2 regions of the Chromobacterium vaccinii genome follow, and region 2 is predicted to be linked to the other one. Evidence: riboswitches for the same ligand, from Rfam matches in the RefSeq annotation. Region 2 holds a riboswitch; the other holds the start of a gene.
What was found. Region 2 has a riboswitch for glycine ahead of gcvT (glycine cleavage system aminomethyltransferase GcvT). Riboswitches for the same ligand answer to the same signal wherever they lie in the genome.
Positions count from the first base shown of each region.

Region 1: it holds a riboswitch for glycine, as region 2 does, so the genes downstream of both, BKX93_RS00285 (trimeric intracellular cation channel family protein) here and gcvT (glycine cleavage system aminomethyltransferase GcvT) in region 2, are expected to answer to the same signal.

Region 1 covers NZ_CP017707.1:63,286-70,691, reverse strand. The annotation lists gene BKX93_RS00300 (LysR substrate-binding domain-containing protein) at 1-522, shown strand, start outside; gene BKX93_RS00295 (GNAT family N-acetyltransferase) at 566-1,117, shown strand; gene BKX93_RS00290 (DUF3141 domain-containing protein) at 1,301-3,844, shown strand; glycine riboswitch at 3,910-3,995, shown strand; glycine riboswitch at 4,000-4,097, shown strand; gene BKX93_RS00285 (trimeric intracellular cation channel family protein) at 4,249-4,863, shown strand; gene BKX93_RS00280 (TIGR02117 family protein) at 5,054-5,746, shown strand; gene BKX93_RS00275 (SCO family protein) at 5,756-6,331, opposite strand; gene BKX93_RS00270 (formylglycine-generating enzyme family protein) at 6,328-7,104, opposite strand; gene nirK (copper-containing nitrite reductase) at 7,101-7,406, opposite strand, start outside.
Region 2 covers NZ_CP017707.1:1,714,810-1,722,215, reverse strand. The annotation lists gene gluQRS (tRNA glutamyl-Q(34) synthetase GluQRS) at 1-691, shown strand, start outside; gene BKX93_RS07905 (amino acid permease) at 1,022-2,305, shown strand; glycine riboswitch at 2,478-2,568, shown strand; glycine riboswitch at 2,583-2,681, shown strand; gene gcvT (glycine cleavage system aminomethyltransferase GcvT) at 2,723-3,811, shown strand; gene gcvH (glycine cleavage system protein GcvH) at 3,876-4,262, shown strand; gene gcvP (aminomethyl-transferring glycine dehydrogenase) at 4,355-7,207, shown strand.

The DNA of each region.
Region 1 (7,406 bases), 1.7 Mb from region 2:
GTGGCGATCCGGGTGCGCAACGTGATTGAGGACAGCGCCAGCCTGGTGGTGCGCCGGCTGGGCAGAAGCCGGGTGATCCTGGTGGCCAGCCCGGCCTTCCTGGAAAGCCACGGCGAGCCGAAAACGCCGGAACGGCTGGCCTCCCTGCCCGCGCTGGCCATGAGCCGGCCAGACGGCCGCGGCCAATGGGTGCTGCTGGACAATGTCGGCCAGAGCTACACCATCCACCTGGACGCGCCCAGACTGATGACCGACGACATGATCGTGCTGCTGGAAGCCGCCATCGCCGGCATCGGCGTCGCCGCGCTGCCCGCCAACGTTTGCCACCAGGCGCTGGCGGACGGACGGCTGCGGCACATCCTGCCGCAGTACGACTTTCCCTGGGGCATCCTGCACGCCGCCTTCCCCACCCGCCGCGGACTGTCGCCTGCGGTGCGCGCCTTCATCGACTTCGTCTCGGAACAGCTGATCAGCGAGGAAATGGCCGGCGACTGGCAGCGCGCGGACATCCGCCCGGCATGACAATTGCTTCACCCCCGGTTTCCCGCACCCGATAGTTGAAGACATGTTCACGCTGCGCCCGCTGGCCGAAACCGACTCCCTGGAACAACTGACCGAGCTGCTGCACCGCGCCTACGCCCAACTGGCCGCGATGGGCCTGCACTACACCGCGGTGGACCAAAGCGTGGCCGTGACCCGCCGTCGCATCGCCAGCGGCCACTGCCTGCTGGCATGGCGCGGGAATGAGCTGGCCGGCACCATCACGGTGCATCATCCGCAACCGGCCTCGCCCTGCCCGCAATTCCGCCAGCCGGACGGAGCGGTGCTGATGCAGTTCGGCGTCGATCCCGCCTGGCAAGGCTGCGGTCTAGGTTCGCAGCTGATGGATGCCGCAGAGGCCTGGGCCCGCAGCCAGTGCTATCTTCGCATCCGCCTGGACACCGCCCAGCCCGCCTCCCATCTGGTGGAACGCTACGGCAAGCGCGGCTACCGCGTCGAGGCGCCGCTGCAATGGCCGGACAAAGCCTACGCCAGCGTGGTGATGGTCAAGGAACTGGAAAAGGAACTGGAAGCGGCCGCCGCGACTCGAACCTCTGTTTGCGCTGCAACAAATTGATGGCTGCGCGCCACATATCGGCGCCAGACCATTCGCATTTATTGCATCGCAGCAGATAACGAGTACAGTGACGGCCATGGCTCGCGATGAGCCGTCGCGTCTTTTCCTACCGTTCAAGAACAAGGGGTTGCAATGTGGTCAACTGCTGCAGTTCAAGGCGGGAAGTTCCCGTTCCCTCAACCGTTGTTTGATTACTGGCTGGACGCCTGCCAGCGCGGAATCCTGTATTGGGACACGCTGTACCGCCGCGGCGAAGCCTACCTGGAGCACTGCGAAAGCGGCAAACCGCCGGTGCTGGTTTTCGACTACCGCATCATCATGGACGCCCGCGAGCTGCCCGATCCGGCCAACTACGCGCTGGCGGCGATCCAGCCGCCGTCTAACTGCCCGCCCACCGATCCCGCCAAACGCCCCTTCGTCGTCATCGACCCCCGCGCCGGCCATGGGCCGGGCATCGGCGGCTTCAAGATGGACAGCGAGATCGGCATCGCGCTGCAACAGGGCCATCCCTGCTATTTCGTGATGTTCTTCCCCCAGCCGGTGCCGGGCCAGACCATAGAAAGCGTGGCCAAGGCCGAAGGACACTTCCTCAAGCGCGTCAACGAGCTGCACCCGGACAGCGACGGCAAGCCCTTCGTGATCGGCAACTGCCAGGGCGGCTGGGCGTTGGCGATGCTGGCGTCGGTGGCGCCGGAGCTGGTCGGCCCCATCCTGCTGGCCGGCTCGCCGCTGTCGTACTGGGCCGGCGTGCGCGGCAAGAATCCGATGCGCTATGCCGGCGGCCTGAACGGCGGCACCTGGACCGCGTCGCTGGCCGGCGATCTGGGCAATGGCCATTTCGACGGCGCCCACCTGGTCGAGAACTTCGAGAAGCTGGATCCGGCCAACACCCTGTGGAAAAAGTCCTACAACCTGTACGCCAAGATCGACACCGAGCCGCAGCGCTATCTGGACTTCGAGCGCTGGTGGGGCGGCCATTACCTGCTGAACAAGGCGGAAATGGAGTGGATCACCCAGAAGCTGTTCGTCGGCAACGAGCTGGTCCACGGCAAGATCACCAGCCATGACGGCAAGGCCCGGGTGGACATGCGCAACATCCGCTCGCCCATCATGGTGTTCTCGTCCTGGGGCGACAACATCACCCCGCCGCAACAGGCGCTGAACTGGATCGCCGATCTCTACGACAACGCCGAGGACATCCGCAACAACGAACAGACCATCGTCTACTGCCTGCACAACAAGGTGGGCCACCTCGGCATCTTCGTGTCCGCCGGCGTCGCCAACAAGGAACACAGCGAATTCGCCAGCGCGCTGGACCTGATCGACGTGCTGGCCCCCGGGCTGTACGAGGCCGTCATCGAGGACATCGCGCCGGACGCGCCGGGCCAGGAGTACATCGAGGGCCGCTACATCATCCGTTTCGAGGCCCGCGACGTATCCGACATCCTGGCGCTGGACGACGGCCGCGACGACGAGCGCGCTTTCGAAGTGGTGAAGCGGGTATCCGAGATCAACCAGGGCCTGTACGACCGCTACGTCTCGCCTACGCTGCGCGCCGCCAGCAACGAGGCTGGCGCCCGCCTGCTGCGCGAGCTGCACCCGGCCCGGCTGGAACGGACGCTGGTCTCGCCGAAAAACCCGTGGCTGTGGTGGCTGCCGGACCTGGCCGACAAGGTGCGCGCGCAGCGCCGGCCGTTAGCGGCCGACAATCCGCTGTGGCTGTGGCAGGAACAGGTGTCCGGCTTCATCGTCCAGTCGCTCGACCATTACCGCGATCTGCGCGACGCCGCGCAGGAGCAGCTGTTCCGCGCGATCTACGAATCGCCGCAGCTGGCCACCCTGGTCGGCGTCGCGCCGGCCGGCGAGCCGCGCAGCCAGGCGCTGACCTGGGAAAGCCGCGAACTGGCCCGCCTGAAGCGCGAAGCGCTGGACCCCAGCTTCGAGCAAGGCACGCTGGCAGACGGCTTCGTGCGGCTGCTGCTCTACGTCAGCATCGGCATAGGCGTGGTGGACGAACGGCCCTTCAACGCCATCCGCCGGGTGATGCGCGACGTGCGCCACGAATACCCGCTGACGCTGATGCAATTGAAGGACATCGTCCGCCACCAGGTGGCGCTGGTGCGGCTGGACGCGCCGCGCGCGCTGCGCGGCCTGCCCCTGCTGCTGCCGGATGCCCGCCGCCGCCATCAAGCCTGGCTGTTGGCCCGCGATCTGCTGGCGCTGAACGGTCCCATCCCGGCCGAGCACCAGGAGCGGCTGGACCTGGCGGCCAAGACGCTGGAACTCGACGCCGCCGCCGCGCTCCGCGCCGCCTCTTCCTCAAAGAGGACTGAAGCGGAGACTGCGGCCGATTCGCCGGTCCTTGCCGAGACCGCCCCCGCCGTTTATCCCTCCGCGGCCAAACCCGTCGCCGGCACAGCCGTTTCTGCGAAGGCAGCGACAAGCAAACCCGCCCCGGCGAAACCCGTGCCAGTTGCCAAGCCATCGGCGAAAACCGTCAAACCGGCAGCAAGCAAACCGGCCACAGCGAAGCCCTCGCCGGCAGCCAAAACGCTTGGAAAAACCGCCAAGCCCGCGGCGCCGAAGCCAACGCCGGACCAAAGCAAGCCGATAGCCAAGCCTGCCGCGCGGACAAGCGCTGCGGGAAAGCCTACTGGCAAGGCCAACGGCCAGGCGCCAGGCGCGTCTCCGGCCGCTTCCGCGCCCGGCAAGCGAGGCAAGGCGTAAGCCATGCGCGGGAACCGGGGCGACTCGGTTCCCGCATTGACTATTGCAATAGCGAAAGCTAATATTCCGGTTCTGCGGGAGAGAGGGGCAATGCCCCCGCCGAAGACGCAAGCTCCCATAATCGCTCAGGCAAACGTACCGCAGCGCAGTATAGATTCAAGCCGATTGGAGAGAGGCCGCCGCGCGCGGCCCACCGAAGGGGCAAGCGGCCAAAGGCCGCGCAACTCTCAGGTAAAAGGACAAGGGGAGAGGCTGTTACCCAACCCGGAAACCGTCCAGGAGTTTGCCTTGTCCGCTCATCCATGCCTCGGCGCGAGCCTTTCGCGCCTCATTTCCGTTTTCCGCCATCCGCGCGCCATCGCTCCGGCTGGCGTTCCATCGTTCCACCCCCATAAGATTTCATCATGCTGACCCTGATCTACCTGATCGCCATCACCGCGGAAGCGATGACCGGCGCGCTGGCGGCCGGCCGCCGCCACATGGACATTTTCGGCGTAGCCGTCATCGCCTTCCTCACCGCGCTGGGCGGCGGCACCGTGCGCGACATCGTGCTGGGCCGCTATCCGATAGGCTGGACCCAGCATCCGGAATACGTGCTGCTGGTGGTGGCCGGCGGCCTGGCCGCGGTCCTGGTCGCCCGCTACATGCGCCATCTGAACCGCCTGTTCCTGATCCTGGACGCGCTGGGCCTGGTGGCGTTCACCATCATAGGCTGCGACGTGGCGCTGGGCATGGGCTACCACCCGGTCATCATCGTGATGGCAGGGATGATCACCGGCATCGCCGGCGGCATCCTGCGCGACGTGCTATGCAACCGCGTGCCCATCGTGTTCCGCCGCGAGCTGTACGCCAGCGTGTCGCTACTGGTGGCCATCCTGTACCTGGGCCTCAACCATCTGGCCATGCCCCACGACTGGAACGTGATCGCCAGCTTCGCCTTCGGCCTGGCGCTGCGCCTGGTCGCGCTGTGGCGCGAATGGCAGCTGCCGGTGTTCGCCTACAGGCACGACCACCACTGATCCCCAAGACAAACACCCCGCCCTGGCGGGGTGTTTCGCATTCCGGGCACCCGCGCCGCGCCGCCGCAAGCTCCAGACCCGGCGTGCCCTGCGCCCCGCGCGCAAATGACAATGGATATTTGACACACGCCAGCCACCCAATGTAAATAATAGGCCCCTGATATCCCGCCGCTGACCAGCCGACATCACCATGCACATTTCCGGTCCCGCCTTTCGCCGCCTTATCCTGCGCCTGCCGCTGGCCATCCCCGCGCTCTTGATCTGCTATCTGCTCGCCGCGCTGGCGCTGGGACTGCTGCCCAGCAACCGCGGCTGGGCTCCGCCCGCGAACGGCATACCCATCTACCTGGACAGCAACGGCGTGCACACCAGCGTGATCATGCCGGTCAAGACCGATGCGCAGGACTGGACCGCCGCCTTTCCTCCGGAACACATCCGCCGCCCAGACCTGTACGCGCGCTCGCCCTACATCTCCATCGGCTGGGGCAGCAAGGTATTCTTCCTGACCATACAAAACTGGGAAGACCTTAGCGCCGGCAAGGCATTGGCCGCGCTGGCGTTCGACCAAAGCGTGCTGCACGTGGAATACCTGCCCCAGCCCAAGGAGGGGAAGGACACCCGGCGCATCCTGATCAGCCCGGAACAATACCGCCGGCTGGCGGACTTCATCCGCCAAAGCGCGCCGCTCGACGCCCACGGCCGGACCTTGCAGGAAACCGGACACCATTACGGCGACAACGACGCCTTCTACGCCGCCCATGGCCGCTACAACCCCATCGTCACCTGCAACCAATGGACGCGCGACGCGCTGGCCGAGGCCGGCGTGCGCACCGCGCTGTGGTCCCCTTTTGTCCAGCCGCTGTTCTGGCAACTGGAAAAGTGATCGCCTCTCTTACTTGAGCAGCGCGCGCAAGGCCTTGACCACCGCCGAATCAGGCTTGGGGCCGATATCCTCGGTGGAAGCGGCGATCCGGCCCTGCCGGTCCGTCACCACGATGCGGGTGGAGTGGTTGATCTCGCCGCTATCCAGCCGCCGATAGCGTATGCCCAGCGCGGCCGCCACGCCGCGGGTGTCTTCGTCGGACTTACCCACCGCCAATAGCCAGTTCCGCGCCGGGATCCCATGCTCGCCGGCGAGGTGCGCCAGGCTTGCCGGCGTGTCGCCCCCCGGATTCAGGCTCACCATCAGCACCGTCGCCCGATCCCGCTCCCGGGCCGGCAGCGCGGCGATGATGGATTTCACGCCCCCCATCACGATCGGACAAGCCAGTTTGCAATCGCCGTAGAACATGGTGATCAGCGCCGGCTTGCCGGACAGATCCGAGAACTGCAGCGCATCGCCGCGCTGCGTGGTCAGCGGCGCGTCCAGCCGGTACAGCGAGTCGCCCGGCAGATCATTCCCCGCCCAGGCCCCGCTCGACGCCAGCGCCAGCAAACATGCGGCCAGGCCGCTTTTCCATCCCCTCATGACTTTTCCTCCGGTTCATCCCTGGCGCAGCGAAAGCCCACCGTGCCCACGGTGTCGGCGGCGTTCAGCGCCGCCAGCATCGCGATGCGCATCAGGATCGCGTAGTTTTCCCGGTCGCCCAGCGACAAGGCCGCCGCGCCGCAGGTGGCCAGTGTGCGCTGCTCCCCCTGGGAGCGGCTGTCGCTGGTGACGAACAGGCCGTTGAAATCCTCCACCCACTCGTAGATGGAGCCATGCAAGTCGCTGACGCCCCAGACATTGGGCTCCCGCCCCACCGGCGCCAGCAGCCGTCCAGTCGGCTGCGCGTACCATTGCAGAATGCGCGCCCGCCACTGCGGATCATCCCGGGCGTCGCGGCGCCCGGCATCGGCCGCCGCCGCCATCTCCCACTCGTGCCACGTCGGCAGCCGCGCGCCTTCGCTGCGGCAATAGGCGCGCGCCGCATGCCAGCTGACACGAGTGACCGGCGCATCCGCCGGCAGATCGCCAAAATCGTCCGCGGCGCGCCAGTCGGCGAGATATCCCGCCCCGGCATACAGGGCGGGAACCACCCCGCGCCGCCACTCAGGATGCACCTGCGCAAAGCGCAGGAACTCGCCGTTGGTGACGGGCCTCGCCCTCAGCCGGTATGGCTTGACCGCTACGGTCGCGCCATCCGGAGACAAGGCGCTGCGAAAAGCCCCGCCGGATACCGCCGCATAGTCGGCTGCCGGCGCCGTCTGGCACGCCAAGAGCCCGCAACACGCCAGCGCGAGCGCCAGGCGCGCGCTCATTGCCGCTGTGCCCGCAGCGTCTTCACCTCGTCCACCGTGACCACGGGCTTGCCATGGTTGAATTGCGCGCTGACATAGTTGAGCACGTCGGCCACCTCCTGGTCCGACAAGTCCAGCGCGGGCATCACGCCGTTGTAATTGACGCCGTTGACGGTGATCGGCCCCGCGCGGCCGCCCAGGATGATTCTGGCCGCCTCCAGCGGACGCTTCTGGATCAGATCGGAATTGGCCAGCGGCGGGAACACGCCATCCAGCCCCTGGGCATTGGCCTGGTGGCAGGCCACGCAGTTCTTGCTGAACAC
Region 2 (7,406 bases):
TGAATGGGACAGGGAGGTGGTCTACCAGAGCCGCCGTCATGATTTGTACCGGGCCGCGCTGGAGCAGTTGGCCGCCTCCGGCCATGCCTACGCCTGCTGCTGCACCCGCAAGGAGATCGCCGCGCACGCCCGGCGCGGCTTGGATGGCTACGTTTATCCGGGCACCTGCCGGCAGGGCTGTCCCGATGGCCGCGCGGGCCGGGCCTGGCGCTTGGCCGTAGCCGAGGGGGAGCGGGGGGTGGAGGACAGGCTGCAGGGCGGGTACCGGCAGGACTTGGCGCGCGACATCGGCGACTTCGTGCTGCTGCGCGCCGACGGCTTCTGGGCTTATCAGCTCGCGGTGGTGGTGGACGATGCCGATCAGGGCGTCACCGACATCGTCCGCGGCGCCGATCTGCTGGTGTCCACACCGCGCCAGCTGGCGGTTTACGACGCGCTTGGCCGGCCCGCGCCCGGTTATTGCCACCTGCCGGTGCTGACCAACGCAGCCGGCGAGAAATTGTCCAAGCAGACGCTGGCGCCGGCGATATCGGCCCGCGACGCCGCGCGGCAGCTGAGCGCGGCGCTTGAGCTGCTGGGCCATTGCCCGCCGGCGGGTTGCGAGAGCCTGGACGAGCTGTGGCGCTGGGCGGTGGCGAATTGGTCATTGAGCCGCGTGCCGGCCGGTCCCTTGCAACTCCCTCATTTCTGACGACTTTTCATTTGAATGGCATAAGCATCTGTCTGCTAACGGTTTTTGTTGAAAAAATCGTCAATGCGACATGTTTTTACGTCAAAACTGTGTTTTAATGCGCCCTTTTTTTGGCGCGGCGGCAGGCCGCACCCGGCTGCGGCGCAGCCGAGCGTTCCAGCTTCGGCTATCTTGAAGCCATGGCCATAGGCCTGCCGATGCGGTTTTGACCTTTTCCGCATGTCTGACGCCGGGTGTGACTACCCCGGCGCGCGATGCTTTCGTTCCCACGGAGAGTCAGGTTTGAACGAAAACAGTTCCACTCAAAAGAAGGGCTCGCTCGGAGTCTGGATGTGCACCGCCCTGGTGGTGGGCAATATGATAGGCTCCGGCGTTTTCCTGCTGCCGGCCTCGTTGGCGCCGTTCGGCGGCGTGTCGATGTTGGGCTGGCTGCTGACCTCCTGCGGCGCCATCTGCCTGGCGCTGGTGTTCGCCCGCCTGTCCGCCATCCTGCCGCGCGAAGGCGGGCCGTACGCCTACATCCACGCGGGCTTCGGCGATTTCGCCGGCTTCTGGATCGCCTGGGGCTACTGGATCGCGCTATGGGCCGGCAACGCCGCGCTGGCGGTGGCGGCCACCAGCTATATGCAGGTGTTTTTCCCAGCATTGGGGCACAACGAGCCGCTGGCCGGCGCGGTCGCCATCGGCCTGATCTGGATCGTCACCTGGATCAACAGCCGCGGCGCGCGCAGCTCCGGCGTTGTGGCGGTGGTGACCACGCTGCTGAAGCTGCTGCCGCTGGCTGCGGTTACCTTCATCGGTTTCTTCCATTTCCAGCCGGATAATCTCGCATTCAACCCGCACAACAAGCCCTTGCTGTCCTCGTTGTCCGCCACCATGGCGCTGACATTGTGGGCCTTCCTCGGCCTGGAGTCGGCGTCGGTGCCGGCCGGCGACGTGGTGGAGCCGGAGAAGACCATTCCGCGCGCCACCGTGATCGGCACCCTGCTGGCCACCGTGCTCTACATCCTGTCCACGGTGTCGCTGATGGGCCTGATGCCGGCCGATGTGCTGGCCGCCTCGCAGGCGCCGTTCGCCGACGCGGCCAAGCTGATGTGGGGCGACTGGGGCTACTGGCTGGTGGGCTTCGGCGCAGTGGTGTCCTGCTTCGGCGCGCTCAACGGCTGGAGCCTGATGCAGGCGCACGTGCCGGCGGCCGCGGCCAAGGATGGCCTGTTTCCCCGCCGCTTCGACCAGCGCAACGCGGCAGGCGTGCCCATCTTCGGCCTGGTGCTGTCCAGCGCGCTGGTCACCATCCTGATGGCGATGAAGTACGCCGGCGGCGACAGCGGGGTGAAGATCTTCGAATTCATCATCCTGCTGGCCACCGCCACCACGCTGCTGCCGTATGCGTTCTGTTCGATGGCGCTGATCGCCATCATGCTGATGCGCGGCAAGGAGTTCGCGCCCAAGGATTACGTCGCCCCCGGCTTCTTCGCCGGCATCGGCTTCGTCTACTCGCTGTGGGCGCTGTACGGCTCCGGCGCCGACATTGTGATGTGGGGCATGCTGCTGTTGCTGATGGGCCTGCCCATCTATGTCTGGCAGTTGAAGGAGCGGTTTGCCGCAGATTGACCGGCGTGCCGATCAGTGAAAAAGCGCAGCGCGACAGCCTGCGCTTTTTCGTTTTCGAACCATTTTGATGTATGAAAATGAGCGGTTTTTTTCCTTGAAAAACATTTATTCAGACTGTTTGATATAGAAATAATATTGGCTTGCCAAGCCCCGGATATTGACACCATAATCGCCGGGTCATACAGGAGAGAGCGGCTTTTCGGCCGCCGCCGAAGGCGCAAGCGCACCCGCAATCGCTCAGGCAAAAGGACTGTATCATCGGGCCGGCGGCAGCCGGTTCGCGCAATCTGGAGAGCGGCGCCCGCGCGGCGTCCACCGAAGGGGCTAACGGCTTATCCGGCCGGAAAATCTCAGGTGCAGGGACAGAGGGGTGTGGTTGATAGAGGATATCCACACTTTGCTCGAAGGAACCGCGCCATGACGGCCCCGAAACGTACTCCGCTGTATCAAGCCCACCTCGCCGCCGGCGCCAAGATGGTCGATTTCGCCGGTTGGGAAATGCCCATCCATTACGGTTCCCAGCTGAAAGAGCACGAAATCGTCCGCACGGACGCCGGCATGTTCGACGTCTCCCACATGACGGTGGTCGACATCACCGGCTCCGACGCCAAAGCCTGGCTGCAAAAACTGATCGCCAACGACGTCTCCAAGCTCGGCTTCGAGGGCAAGGCCCTGTATTCCGGCATGCTGACCCCGGAAGGCACCGTCGTCGACGACCTGATCGTCTATCTCACTGCTTACGGCTACCGCATGGTGGTCAACGCCGGCACCACCGAGAAAGACCTGGCCTGGATGGAAAGCCAGAAGGCCGGCTTCGACGTGGCGCTCAAGGTGCGCCGCGATCTGGCGATGCTGGCGGTGCAGGGCCCCCAGGCCATAGACAAAGTCTGCGCTGTGAAGCCGGAACTGGCCGACGCCATCCGCGCGCTGAAAGTGTTCCAGGGCCTGCCGCAGGACGAATGGTTCTACGCCCGCACCGGCTACACCGGCGAAGACGGCCTGGAAATCATGGTTCCGGCCGACCAGGCCATCGCTTTCTTCAATCAACTGCAAGCCGCCGGCGTGTCGCCGATCGGCCTGGGCGCGCGCGACACGCTGCGCCTGGAGGCCGGCATGAATCTGTACGGCCACGATATGGATGAGACCGTGTCGCCGCTGGAAGCCGGCATGGGCTGGACCATCGCCTGGGAGCCGGCCGAGCGCAAGTTCAACGGCCGCGAGGCGCTGGAAGCGCAAAAAGCCGCCGGCGTGAAGATGAAGCAGGTGGGCCTGGTGCTGGAAGGCCGCGGCGTGTTGCGCGAGGGACTGAAGGTGGTGGTGGACGGCGTGGGCGAAGGCGTGATCACCAGCGGCACCTTCTCGCCGACGCTCAAGCACTCGATCGCCATCGCCCGCGTGCCGGCCGCCACCGGCGCCGGCGCCCAGGTGGACCTGCGCGGCACGCTGACCGATGTGCGCGTGGTGAAGATGCCCTTCGTGCGCAACGGCAAGAAAGTTTTCGAATAATCGGGCAGCGCCTCAAGGCGACTGCCGTCACCATTGATCTGATCTTAAGCTGGAGAACTTCAAGATGAGCAACATTCCCGCCGAACTGAAATACGTCGACAGCCACGAGTGGCTGCGCCTGGAAGCCGACGGTTACGTCACCGTGGGCATCACCGCGCACGCGCAGGAATTGCTGGGCGACATCGTCTTCGTCGAGCTGCCGAAAGCCGGCGCGAATCTGGCCAAGGATGAGCAGGCCGGCGTGGTGGAGTCGGTGAAGGCCGCTTCCGACGTCTACTGTCCGATCGCCGGCGAAGTGCTCGCCGTCAACGAGGAGCTGGAAGGCGAGCCGGAACTGGCCAACTCCGACCCGTACGGCGACGGCTGGTTCTTCAAGATCAAGCCGGCCAACGCCGCGGATCTGGACGGCCTGATGGACGCCGCCGCCTACGCCAAGGAAATCGGCGCCTGATAGCCTGACCGCCCCGCCGTCGCAAGACGCCGGGGCGTTGTTTTTCCCGGCGCGGCCTCGCGCAGGCCGCCGCAACGAAGGAAGTCCCAAGCATGCCGCTCTCCGAACTCTTCAATCGCCACGAATTCATCGCCCGCCACATTGGCCCGTCCGACGCCGAGCGCGCCGAGATGCTGGCCGCTGTCGGCGTGCCGTCCATCGACGCGCTGGTCGACCAGACCCTGCCTGCCGACATCCGCCTGAACCGCCGCCTGGATCTGCCCTCGCCGCAGCCGGAAGCCGAGGCGCTGGCCGCGCTGAAGGCGGTAGCGTCCAAGAACGTGGTCAACAAGTCCTTCATCGGCCTGGGCTACTACCCGGTGCTGACGCCCACCGTCATCCTGCGCAATGTGCTGGAAAACCCCGGCTGGTACACCGCATATACCCCGTACCAGGCCGAGATCGCCCAGGGCCGGCTGGAGGCGCTGCTGAACTTCCAGCAGATGGTGATAGACCTGACCGGCCTGGAAATGGCCAACGCTTCGCTGCTGGACGAGGCCACCGCCGCCGCCGAGGCGATGGCGATGGCCAAGCGCGTGTCCAAGTCCAAGTCCGCCAGCTTCTTCGTCGACAGCCGCGTGCTGCCGCAGACGCTGGACGTGATGAAGACCCGCGCCAAGTACTTCGGTTTCGAGCTGGTGCAAGGCCATCCGGAAGAGGCCGGCAACGGCGATTACTTCGGCGCGCTGTTCCAGTATCCGGGCGAAGCCGGCGATCTGATCGACCTGACCCCGCACATCGCGGCCATCAAGGCCAAGGGCGGCGTGGTAGCCGTCGCCGCCGACGTGATGGCGCTGGTGGCGCTGAAGTCGCCGGCAGAGATGGGGGCCGACATCGCCCTGGGCAACACCCAGCGCTTCGGCGTGCCGATGGGCTTCGGCGGCCCGCACGCGGCTTACTTCGCGTTCAAGGATGAGATGAAGCGCTCGGCGCCGGGCCGCATCATCGGCGTGTCCATCGACGCCAAGGGCAAGACCGCGCTGCGCATGGCGCTGCAGACCCGCGAGCAGCACATCCGCCGCGAGAAGGCCAACTCCAACATCTGCACCAGCCAGGTGCTGCTGGCCAATATCGCCGGCCTGTACGCCGTTTACCACGGCGCGGAAGGCGTGCAGCGCATCGCCGCCCGCATCCACCGCCTGGCCGCCATCTTCGCCCACGCGGTGAAAGAGGCCGGCGGCAAGCTGGCGTTCGACCGCTTCTTCGACACCGTGCAGGTGGACGCGTCCAAGGCCGACGCCATCTACGCCGCCGCGCTGGCCGCCGGCTACAACCTGCGCCGCGTGGGCAAGACCGTGCTGGGCGTGGCCTTCCACGAAGCTGCCACCGAGGCGGACCTGGCCAAGCTGATCGAGCTGTTCACCGGCAAGCCGGCTGACCTCGCCGCCTTGGACGCTGTCGTCCAGGACGCGATCCCGGCCGCGCTCAAGCGCGAGTCGGCCATCCTGACCCACCCGGTGTTCAACACCCACCATAGCGAGCACGAGATGCTGCGCTATATGAAAAAGCTGGAAAACCGCGACCTGGCGATGAACCACTCGATGATCTCGCTGGGCAGCTGCACCATGAAGCTGAACGCCACCAGCGAGATGATCCCGATCACCTGGCCGGAATTCGCCAATATGCACCCGTTCGCGCCGCGCGAGCAGACGGTGGGCTATCTGCAGCTGATCGAAGGCCTGCAGACGCAGTTGAAGGCGATCACCGGCTTCGACGCGATCTCGATGCAGCCCAACTCCGGCGCCCAGGGCGAATACGCCGGCCTGTTGGCCATCAGCCGCTACCATGAGTCGCGCGGCGAGGGCCACCGCGACATCTGCCTGATTCCGCAATCGGCGCACGGCACCAACCCGGCCACCGCGCAGATGATGAATATGCAGGTGGTGGTGGTGAAGTGCGACGATGCCGGCAACGTCGACGTGGCCGATCTGAAGGCCAAGGCCGAGCAGCACGCCGCCAATCTGGCCGCGCTGATGATCACCTATCCGTCCACCCACGGCGTGTTCGAGCAGGGCATCAAACAGATCTGCGAGATCGTCCACGCCCACGGCGGCCAGGTCTACATGGACGGCGCCAACCTGAACGCCCAGGTGGGGCTGACCCGCCCGGCCGACATCGGCGCCGACGTGTCGCACATGAATTTGCACAAGACCTTCTGCATCCCGCACGGCGGCGGCGGGCCGGGCATGGGCCCGATCGGCCTCAAGGCCCACCTGGCGCCGTTCATCGCCAACCACGTGGTGGCGCCGGTGCCGGGCGCGGTGGAAGGACAGACCGCGGTGTCGGCCGCGCCGTTCGGCTCGGCCTCGATTCTGCCCATCTCCTATATGTACATCGCGATGATGGGCGCCGAGGGCATGAAACAGGCGACGGAAAACGCGCTGCTGTCGGCCAACTACCTGGCCACCCGCCTGGCCGAGCACTTCCCGGTGCTGTACACCGGCGCCAACGGCCGCGTCGCCCATGAGTGCATCATCGACCTGCGCCCGCTGAAGGCCGCTTCCGGGGTGACCGAGGTGGACGTGGCCAAGCGCCTGATGGACTACGGTTTCCACGCGCCGACCATGAGTTTCCCGGTGCCGGGCACGCTGATGATAGAGCCGACCGAATCCGAGCCCAAGGCCGAGCTGGACCGCTTCATCGCGGCGATGGCTTCCATTCGCGCCGAAATCGACCAGGTGCAAAGCGGCGCATGGCCGGCGGACAACAATCCGCTCTGCAACGCGCCGCACAGCAAGGCCGACATCGCCGGCGACTGGAACCGCCCGTACAGCCGCGAGCAGGGCCTGTTCCCGCTGCCTTACGTGCTGGAGAACAAGTTCTGGCCGAGCGTGAACCGCATCGACGACGTCTACGGCGACCGCAACGTGGTATGCAGCTGCCCGGGCATGGAAAACTACGCGTAAACGCCTGCCGGCCTGGCCGGTTCCGCCTCAACCCGCCGGTTTTTGCCGGCGGTTTTTTTATGTCTGATAAATGTATAAGGGTAAATACTTAGAAATAATAACTAAGTAGTCATACGTTCACGTTCGAACTATCACTTAAGAAGGATGCAAAGCCGCCTGGCGGGAACGACGCGCAGGCGCATATTTGAGCAAGAGGCGA